DNA from 2 places in the Propioniciclava sp. LT432 genome. Region 2 is predicted to be linked to the other one. Evidence: riboswitches for the same ligand, from Rfam matches in the RefSeq annotation. Region 2 holds a riboswitch; the other holds the start of a gene.
What was found. A riboswitch is a leader RNA that binds a small molecule or an ion and turns the genes downstream of it on or off. The one in region 2 is predicted to bind cobalamin.

Region 1 (4,400 bases), on a different contig from region 2:
CGCGTGCTGCCCGAGGACCTCGTCGTGAGCCGCGTCACGGTGGCCCCGAACGGATTCGACGCGCGCTTCGCCGCGATCTGGCGCCGCTACGTGTTCCGGTTGGCCGACAGGGCACCCGACCCCCTGCAGCGCCACATGGCCGTCCGCGTGCGCGGCCCGCTCGACGTCGCCGCGATGGACGCCGGCGCCCGCTCGCTGGTGGGCCTCCACGACTTCGGGGCCTTCTGCAAGCGCCGCGAGGGGGCGACCACGATCCGCGAGATGCTCGAGTGCCACGCCGAGCGGTCCCCCGCCACCGGGCTGGTCGAGGTCACGCTGCGCGCCGACGCGTTCTGCCACTCGATGGTCCGCTCGGTGGTGGGCGCCCTGGTCGCCGTCGGCACCGGCCAGCGGGACGCCGCCTGGCTCGCGGGCCTGGTCGACCAGCCGACGCGCGCCGGGGACGTCACCGTCCTCCCCCCGCACGGCCTGGTCCTGGAGGAGGTCGGCTACCCCGCCGACGACCAGCTTTCGGCCCGCCAGGCCGAGTCCCGTGCCCGCCGCGACGAGAGGCAGCCATGACGCACTACTTCGAGACGCCCACCTCCGACGAGCGGCGCCGCACCATCGGCGTCCGCTTCTGGGACACCGACTGGACCTTCACGACGGCGGCCGGCGTGTTCTCCGGCGACGGCCTCGACCTCGGCACGGCCGTCCTGCTGCGCACGCACACCCCGGACGCCGGCGCCCGACGCATCCTCGACCTGGGCTGCGGGTACGGCGTCCTGGCGGTGGCCGCGGCATCCGCGGCGCCGGACGCGCGGGTGGACGCCGTCGACACCAACGAGCGGGCCCTCGCCCTCACCCGGCTCAACGCCGCGGCCAACGGCGTCGGCGACCGCGTACACGCGTCGCTGCCGGACGAGGCCGACCCCGAGGCCCGCTACGACGAGATCTGGTCGAATCCGCCGATCCGCATCGGCAAGGAGGCCCTCCACGCCCTGCTGTTGCACTGGCTGGCGCGGCTGGCCCCGGGCGGCGTCGCCCGGCTGGTGGTCGGCCGCAACCTGGGCGCCGACTCGCTGCAGCGCTGGCTGGGCGAGCAGGGCTACCGGTGTGACCGGACGGCGTCGGCGAAGGGATTCCGCGTGTTCGAGGTGGCACCCCTTGCGTCGGAAAGCACCTCCAACTAGCCTCGATCCATGTAAGCGCTGGGAACACCGGGGCTGGAGAGGAGTGCTCATGGGTATCGGAGACAAAATCTCGAACAAGGCCGAGGAGCTTGGCGGCAAGGTCAAGGAGACCGCCGGCGACCTGACCGACAACGAACGCCTCGAAGCCGAGGGCAAGGCCGACCAGGCCGCCGCCAAGGCGAAGCAGGCGGGCGAGAACGTCAAGGATGCCGGTCGCGACGTCGCCGAGGGTGTCAAGGACGCCTTCAAGTAACAGCACTCGTCCACCACGACGACCCAACCGGGGTGCGGGAACCACGTTCCTGCACCCCGGTTGCTTGTTGGCGGACGATTGGTCCGCGCCGTTCCCGGGGGGTTAAGGTGTCCCCGGACCCGCGTGGGGGAACTCCGGTGCAAGACCGGGACTGACCCGCAGCCGTGACATCGCCCGTTCGATGGAGTCGGAATGCCCGCCGGTGCCACGGAAACCATTCAACCCGTCGAGGCACGCGGGTGGGGACCGGTCCCAGTCGGGACCCGTCGCACCCTGGGTGCCCCAGTGAGGACCACGATGTATCGCCTCTGGAAGTTGCTCGTGATCGGGCTCGTCACGATGCTGGCGCTCACCACCGCCGCCCTCCCCGCCCACGCCACCACGGACGCCGCGCGTGCGACCGCCCGCTGGGTCGCCGCCAACCTCGAAGCCAACGAGGTCGCGAGCTTCCCGTCCTCGACGGCCGACGCCCTCATCGTCTTCGCCGCCGGCCAGGACCCGACCACCGTGGACGAGGTCGCCACCCTGCTGGAGGCGCTGCAGACCACGGGCCCTGAGTACGCGCAGGGCGCCCCCGACGGCGCGGCCAAGCTGGCGATCGCGCTGGACGCCGTGGGCGAGGACCCGCGCACCTTCCTCCCGGGCGTCGACCTCATCGACATCGTCGAGAACGGCATCGCCGAGGACGGCAGCATCGGCGAATGGCCCGGCCCGTTCGCGAGCGGCCTGGCCGCCGTGGCGCTGGACCGCGCCGGCGAGGAGGTCCCCGCGAACCTGATCGATTACCTGGTCACGTACCGCAACGCCGACGGCGGCTTCGGCTTCGCTCCCGGCGTCGCGTCGGACGCCGACAACACGGCCCTGGCCCTCCTGGCCCTCCTCGCCGCCGGCCGCACCGACCTGGCCGCCGACGCGATCGCTTGGGCGCACGACGCGCAGGCCGACGACGGCTCCTGGGACGGCTGGGTCCCCGCCAACTCGACCGCGATCCTCGGCGCCTCCCTGGCCACCGCCGGTGAGCCGGTCGACGAGGCGCTCGCCTTCGTGCTGGCCGCACAGGATGCCTCCGGCGCCTTCCTCGTGGACGGCAAGGCGGACTGGTTCCTCACCACGCAGGCCATCCTGCTCGTCGCCGGCGTCTCCTACTACGACGTCGCTTGGGACCTGACCGCGCAGCCCACCCCCTCGGCCTCCGCGACCCCGTCCGCCTCCGCGACCCCGTCCGCCTCCGCCACCCCGTCCGCGTCCGCGTCGGCGACCCCGTCCGCCTCGGCCACTCCGTCCGCCTCGGCCACCCCGGAGCCGACCGTGACCCCGGAGCCGACCGCGACCCCCGGGCCCAGCGCGTCCGCCGAGCCGACCGCGTCGGTGACCCCGGCCCCGGTGGCCACCTCCGTGGCCCAGCCGGGTGACCGCCTGCCGCAGACGGGCACCGGGACCGAGCCGTGGTTCGTCGCTGCTGCCTCGCTGCTGGCGCTGGTGGGCGCCGGCCTGCTCGTCGCCCGCCGCCACGTGACGCGATGAACCGCCTGGTCCGCGGTCTCGCCACGCTCGCGGTCGGCCTGATCGCCGCTGCCGGGGCCCTCGTGGCCCCGGGAGCGGCGACCCCGGCCGAGGCCGCGGCCTCCTGCGACGGCGTCTGGGTCGTCGTGGGCGGGCAGGGGACGGGGTGCGCCACCAGCTACAGCACCGGCAAGGTCGCACTGCAGAGCGCCGGGTTCACCGTCCGCGACAAGAGCCCCGGCTTCCTGTGCCAGATCAACGGCTATCCGTCGACCTGCACCGTCACGAACGACGCCCACTGGTCGTACTGGCAGGCCAGCCGCAACGCGGACGGGTCGTGGGGTCCGTGGCGCTACTCGAGCCTGGGCTACACCTCGACCTCGCCGAGGAAGGGCGACGCGGAGGGGTGGGCCTTCGGCTCGGGGCAGACCGGTCCCCGCCCGCCCGCCCCGCCGGCCGCTCCTGCGCCGGCTCCGACCCAGCCCCCGGCACCGGCCCCGACCCGGGCCCCCGCACCGGCGCCCACGACCCAGGCCCCCGCGCCGACCCAGGCACCCACCAGGGCCTCCACGCCTGCCCCGGCCTCCAAGGCACCGCGGGCCACGGCATCGACCACGCAGGGGGCGGCCTCGAAGGCGCCCGCCTCGCCCGCGCCCGCCGGCACCGAGGCTGTCCTCCCGGCGGACGCCCCGACCCCGGACGCTGCGCCGTCCGAGACGCCCGTCGTTGAGCCGTCGCCCGCGATCTCCTCGGCGACACAGACGGCCCAGGCCGCTCCCCCGGCGTCCGCGACCCCGGTCGGCGACAGCTCCGGGGGCACCCCGGTTGGCCTGCTCGCGACGGCGGGCATCGTCGTCGCCGGGGGTGGCGCCCTGGGTGGTTGGGCCCTCATGCGCCGGCGAGGGATCTGACGCCCTTGATGCACCCTTGGGCGTGGTGGGCGTGGGCCCTCGGCGTGGCGGCGGCGGTGTCGCTGACCACGAGCCCACTCCTGCTCGCCCTGGTGGCGCTGGCGGTCACCGCCGTCGTCCTGCTTCGCCGGACCGACTCCCCTTGGGCCCGCTCCATCGGCGCCTACTTCGCCCTGGCCGGGATCATCATCCTCATCCGGCTGTTCTTCCAGCTCGTCGTGGGCGCGGGGATGGGGTCCACCGTCCTGTTCACGCTGCCCGAGGTCGAGCTGCCGGCCTGGGCGGCCGGCATCCGCCTGGGTGGGCCGGTCAACGCGGAGGGCCTCGTGTACGCCACCTACGAGGCGCTGCGCCTCGGGGTGATGCTCCTGTGCCTGGGCGCCGCGAACGCCCTGGCCAACCCGCGTCGCGCCCTGCGCAGCGTGCCCGCCGCCCTCTACGAGGCGTCCGTGGCCATCGTCATCGCCCTGTCCGTGGCGCCCCAAGTCGTCCAGTCCGTGCAACGGGTCCGGCGGGCGCGACGCCTCCGCGGAGGCGCCTCGTCCGGCTGGCAGGCGGTCA
Region 2 (4,400 bases):
GACGTTGCCGCGGGCGCGCGCGGCCCGCTCGGGGTTGCGTTCGAGCCCGATCGCGCGGGCGCCCAGTCCGGCGCGGGCCCACTCGATCGCCATGGCGCCCGAACCGGCACCGATGTCCCACAACAGCTCACCGGGGTGGGGGCGCAGGAACGCGAACGCGCTGGCCCGCTGGTGCCGCTTGGTGATCAGCCCGTCGTGCTCGAAGGCCTCGTCGGGCAGGCCGGGCGTCGCGCCCCAGTCGTCATCCACGCGCTCGACCCTAGCTGTCCCCCCTGCACCGAGGAGAACCTGATGAACCCAGCCGAACCCGGCACCGTCACACTCGTGGGCGGCGGTCCTGGTGACCCCGACCTGCTCACCGTGGCCGGGCTGCGGGCGCTGCAGGCGGCCGATGTGATCTACACCGACCACCTGGCCCCCGACGTGACCGACCTGGTGCCGCCGGGCGTCGAGGTCGTCAACGTGGGCAAGACCCCCCGCGGCCCGGGTACGCCCCAGGACGAGATCAACGCCCTGCTCGTGGCGGCGGCGCAGGCCGGGAAGCGGGTGGTCCGGCTCAAGGGCGGCGACCCCTACGTGTTCGGCCGCGGCGGGGAGGAGGCCCTCGCCTGCGCCGAGGCCGGCGTCCCGGTGCGGGTGGTGCCGGGCGTGACATCCGCCGTGGCGGGGCCGTCGCTGGCCGGCGTCCCGGTCACCCACCGCACCTTGTCGCAGGGGTTCACGGTGGTGTCGGGGCATGTCCCTCCCGGTGACCCGCGCAGCACCCTCGACTGGGAGGCCCTCGCGCGCGTGCAGACCACGCTGGTCATCCTGATGGGCGTTAAGCACCTCGCTGCGATCACCGACGCCCTCACGCGCGGCGGTCTGCCCGCCGCGACGCCGGCCATCGTCGTCGCCGGGGCATACCGACCCGACATGCAGGTGGTCCGCGGAACGGTGGCGACCATCGCTGCCGACGCCGAAGCCCGCGGCGTCCGACCGCCCGCCATCACGGTGATCGGGGACGTGGCCGGTCTGGACCTCAGCGCGCTGCCAACCAGCTGAGCACGCCGGCTACGTCGGGGACGGTTGCGAGGCCGGCCGGCAGCTCCGGGCGCCGGACGACCACCACGGCCACGCCCTCCTCAGCCGCCGCGTCGAGCTTGGCTGCGGTGTGGTCGCCGCCAGAATCCTTGGTGACCAGCACCCCGATGCCCTCCGACGCCAGCAACGCGCGCTCCTCCGCGAGCGCGAACGGGCCGCGGTCGGCCAGGATCCGCCAGCCGGGCCGGGTGGGCAGCCCGGGATCCTCCGCGACGCGGGCGAGAACGTCGGGCAGCGCGGCGTAGTGGGGCAGGGGCTGCCGGCCCACGGTGAGCAGCACCCGGCCCCGCCCGGACGCCACCCGCGCGGCTGCGTCGTGGTCGGTCACCCACAGCCAACTGTCCGCGTCAGGGTGTGTCGACCAGCCGGGGCGATCGAGCCGAAGCACGGGCGTCCGGCTCGCGGCGGCAGCGGCCACGACGTTGCGCGTCATCCGGGCGGCGAACGGGTGCGTGGCGTCGACCACCGCCCCGATGCCGTGGCCGACGAGCCACGACGCGAGCCCCTCGGGGCCGCCGAACCCGCCGGTGACCACCCCCACCCCGCCCGCGCGGGCCTCGGCGGTGCGCCCGGCCACCGACGTCGTGACGTCATGCCCGGCCTGCACCAGCGCGGCGGCCACGGCCGCCCCCTCGGCCGTCCCACCCAGCACCAGCACACGCATGGGCCCCAGCATGGCAGGGTCGCGGCGGAGAGCGCGCGAAGGGGCCCAGCGGAGGGCCGAGCGGAGGGCGCGGCGCAGGGGTACGGCGCTGGTAGGGTGAGCGGCGCGCCCCGCGGCGAAGTCGGTGTGAATCCGACACTGTCCCGCAACGGTGAGCCCCTTCGAGGCAAGTCCGGTCGCCCGCGTGACGCGCTGAATTCCACATCGACGCGAAGGACGTACGAGTGAGCCGTGGCAGGGGCCTTCTCCTGGGGGTGGCCGTCGACGCGCTGGTGGGGGACCCCCGCCGCTTCCATCCGGTCGCCGCGCTCGGGCGCTGGGCGTCCCACGTCGAGTCGCGGGTGTACGGCGACTCCCTGCCCCGGGGCGCAGCGTTCACCGCGATCACCGTCGCCCCCATCGTCGCGCTCGGCCTGGCCGCCGAGGCGGTGGGACGCCGCCACCCGGTCGCGCACACCCTGTTGACCGCGGCCGCCACGTGGGGGTGCCTGGGCGCCCGCTCCCTCGTCGTCGAGGGCACGACGATGGCCGCCCGCCTCGACGGCGCCGACCTGGCCGCCGCCCGCGCCCAGTTGCCGAACCTGTGCGGCCGCTCCCCCGACCACTTGGACGCCCCCGAACTCAGCCGCGCAACCGTCGAGTCGCTGGCAGAGAACGCCAACGACGCCGTGGTTTGCACCCTGTTCTGGGGCGCCCTCCTCGGCGTCCCGGGGATGCTCGGCCACCGGGCGGTCAACACCCTCGACGCGATGGTCGGCCACCGGTCACCGCGGTATGCGCGGTTCGGCACCGCGTCCGCGGTGCTCGACGACGCCCTGGCCTGGGTTCCCGCCCGGATCACCGGCGCGCTGGCCTGCCTGGCTGCGCCCCTGGTCGGTGGGTCGGCGTCCGCGGCCTGGCGCACGATGCACCGCGACGCCCGCGACCATCCGAGCCCGAACGGCGGCTGGTGCGAGGCGGCATGGGCGGGGGCCCTGGGCGTCCGGCTGGGTGGGGCGAACACGTATGGCGACCGCGTCGAGGTGCGCGGCACCCTCGGCGAGCCGGACGCCCCGCAACCCGGGGCGTCCGAGGTGCGGCGCGCCGCCCAATTGGTCGGGTGGGTGGTCGCCGCCGCGACCCTCGGGGCCGCGCTCGCAGCCGTGGCCCAGGGACGGGTCGGCCACCAGCTCTCCGGGAGGCCGCGGTGACCGGGATCCTCATCGCCGGCACCTCCTCGGACGCCGGCAAGTCGCTCGTCGTCGCCGGCCTATGCCGAGCGCTGGCCCGCCGCGGGATCGACGTGGCGCCGTTCAAGGCGCAGAACATGTCGAACAACTCGGCGGTGTGCGCCGACGGCTCCGAGATCGGCAGGGCCCAGTACCTGCAGGCCCAGGCGGCGGGCATCGAGCCGTCGAGCCTGCTCAACCCCGTGCTGCTGAAGCCGGGCACCGACCGACGCAGTCACGTGGTGGTTCGGGGGCGTCCCGCCGGCACGCTGGAGGCCGGCGAGTACGCCACCGGCCGCGCCCACCTCGCCGAGGCGGCATTTGACGCCTACCGCGAGCTGGCTGCGACGCACGACCTGGTCGTGGTCGAGGGGGCGGGCTCGCCTGCCGAGGTGAATCTGCGCGAGCGCGACTACGTGAACATGGGTCTGGCGGCCGAGCTCGGTTTGCCCGTGGTCGTGGTCGGCGACATCGACCGCGGCGGGGTGCTCGCCTCGATCTTCGGCACGTGGGGCATCCTCGAACCGACAGACCGGCGCCGGCTGGCGGGGTACGTCATCAACAAGTTCCGCGGCGATCGGTCGGTCCTCGAGCCGGGGTTGGCCGACCTGACCCGCCGCACCGGCCTGCCCTGCCTGGGTGTGCTGCCGTGGCTGCCCGACGTGTGGCTCGACGGCGAGGACGCCCTCGAGGTGGCCCGCTGGGGTGCCGTCTCCCCGGATGGGGATGTCAGCTCGCTGAGTGTCGCGGTGGTCCGGCTGCCCCGCATCTCCAACGCCACCGACGTGGACGCCCTGGCCCGGACCCCGGGCGTCCACGTGGAGGTGACCACCGACCCGGCCGTGTGCGCGGCGTCCGACTTGCTGGTGCTGCCCGGGACCCGCGCGACCGTCGACGACCTCGTCTGGCTGCGCGAGCGCGGCATCGCCGACGTCGTCGCGCGCCGCCACGCCACCGGACGCCCCACCCTCGGCATCTGCGGCGGCTACCAGATGCTCGCCGAGGCGATCACCGACGGGGTCGAGTCGCGGGCGGGGACGCTGCCCGGGCTGGGGGTGCTGCCGGTCGCGGTCCAGTTCGGCACCAAGGTCACCGCGCGCACCACCCACCCCTGGCGGGGGCTCGACGTGCCGGGCTATGAGATCCACCACGGCTCAGCGCGGGTCACTGGCGTGGCCGAGCCGTTCCTCGACGGCTGCCGCGTGGACGCCACGTTCGGGACGCTCCTCCACGGGGCGTTCGAGCACCAGCCCTTCGCGGACGCCTTCCTCACCGAGGTCGCCTCGCTCGTCGGGCACGACTGGGTGCCGACCCCGCACCCCACGCACGACGAAGCGCGCGAGGAGATGCTCGACCGCCTGGCCGACGCGATCGAGGAGCATGTGGATGTCGAAGCCACTCTCGACCTGATGCGCCCCACGCATCACGTCGGGAGCGACCCGGCC

Region 1: it holds a riboswitch for cobalamin, as region 2 does, so the genes downstream of both, AC5YDV_RS12815 (LPXTG cell wall anchor domain-containing protein) here and cbiB (adenosylcobinamide-phosphate synthase CbiB) in region 2, are expected to answer to the same signal.

Annotation. Positions count from the first base shown of each region.
Region 1 covers NZ_JCAKNE010000021.1:30,443-34,842, forward strand. Annotated here, with positions in the region: gene truA (tRNA pseudouridine(38-40) synthase TruA) at 1-561, shown strand, start outside; gene AC5YDV_RS12805 (class I SAM-dependent methyltransferase) at 558-1,172, shown strand; gene AC5YDV_RS12810 (CsbD family protein) at 1,222-1,425, shown strand; cobalamin riboswitch at 1,488-1,643, shown strand; gene AC5YDV_RS12815 (LPXTG cell wall anchor domain-containing protein) at 1,723-2,949, shown strand; gene AC5YDV_RS12820 (hypothetical protein) at 2,946-3,839, shown strand; gene AC5YDV_RS12825 (CbiQ family ECF transporter T component) at 3,848-4,400, shown strand, end outside.
Region 2 covers NZ_JCAKNE010000028.1:15,267-19,666, reverse strand. Annotated here, with positions in the region: gene cbiT (precorrin-6Y C5,15-methyltransferase (decarboxylating) subunit CbiT) at 1-249, opposite strand, end outside; gene cobA (uroporphyrinogen-III C-methyltransferase) at 292-1,044, shown strand; gene AC5YDV_RS15405 (cobalt-precorrin-6A reductase) at 1,022-1,747, opposite strand; cobalamin riboswitch at 1,820-1,945, shown strand; gene cbiB (adenosylcobinamide-phosphate synthase CbiB) at 1,972-2,937, shown strand; gene AC5YDV_RS15395 (cobyric acid synthase) at 2,934-4,400, shown strand, end outside.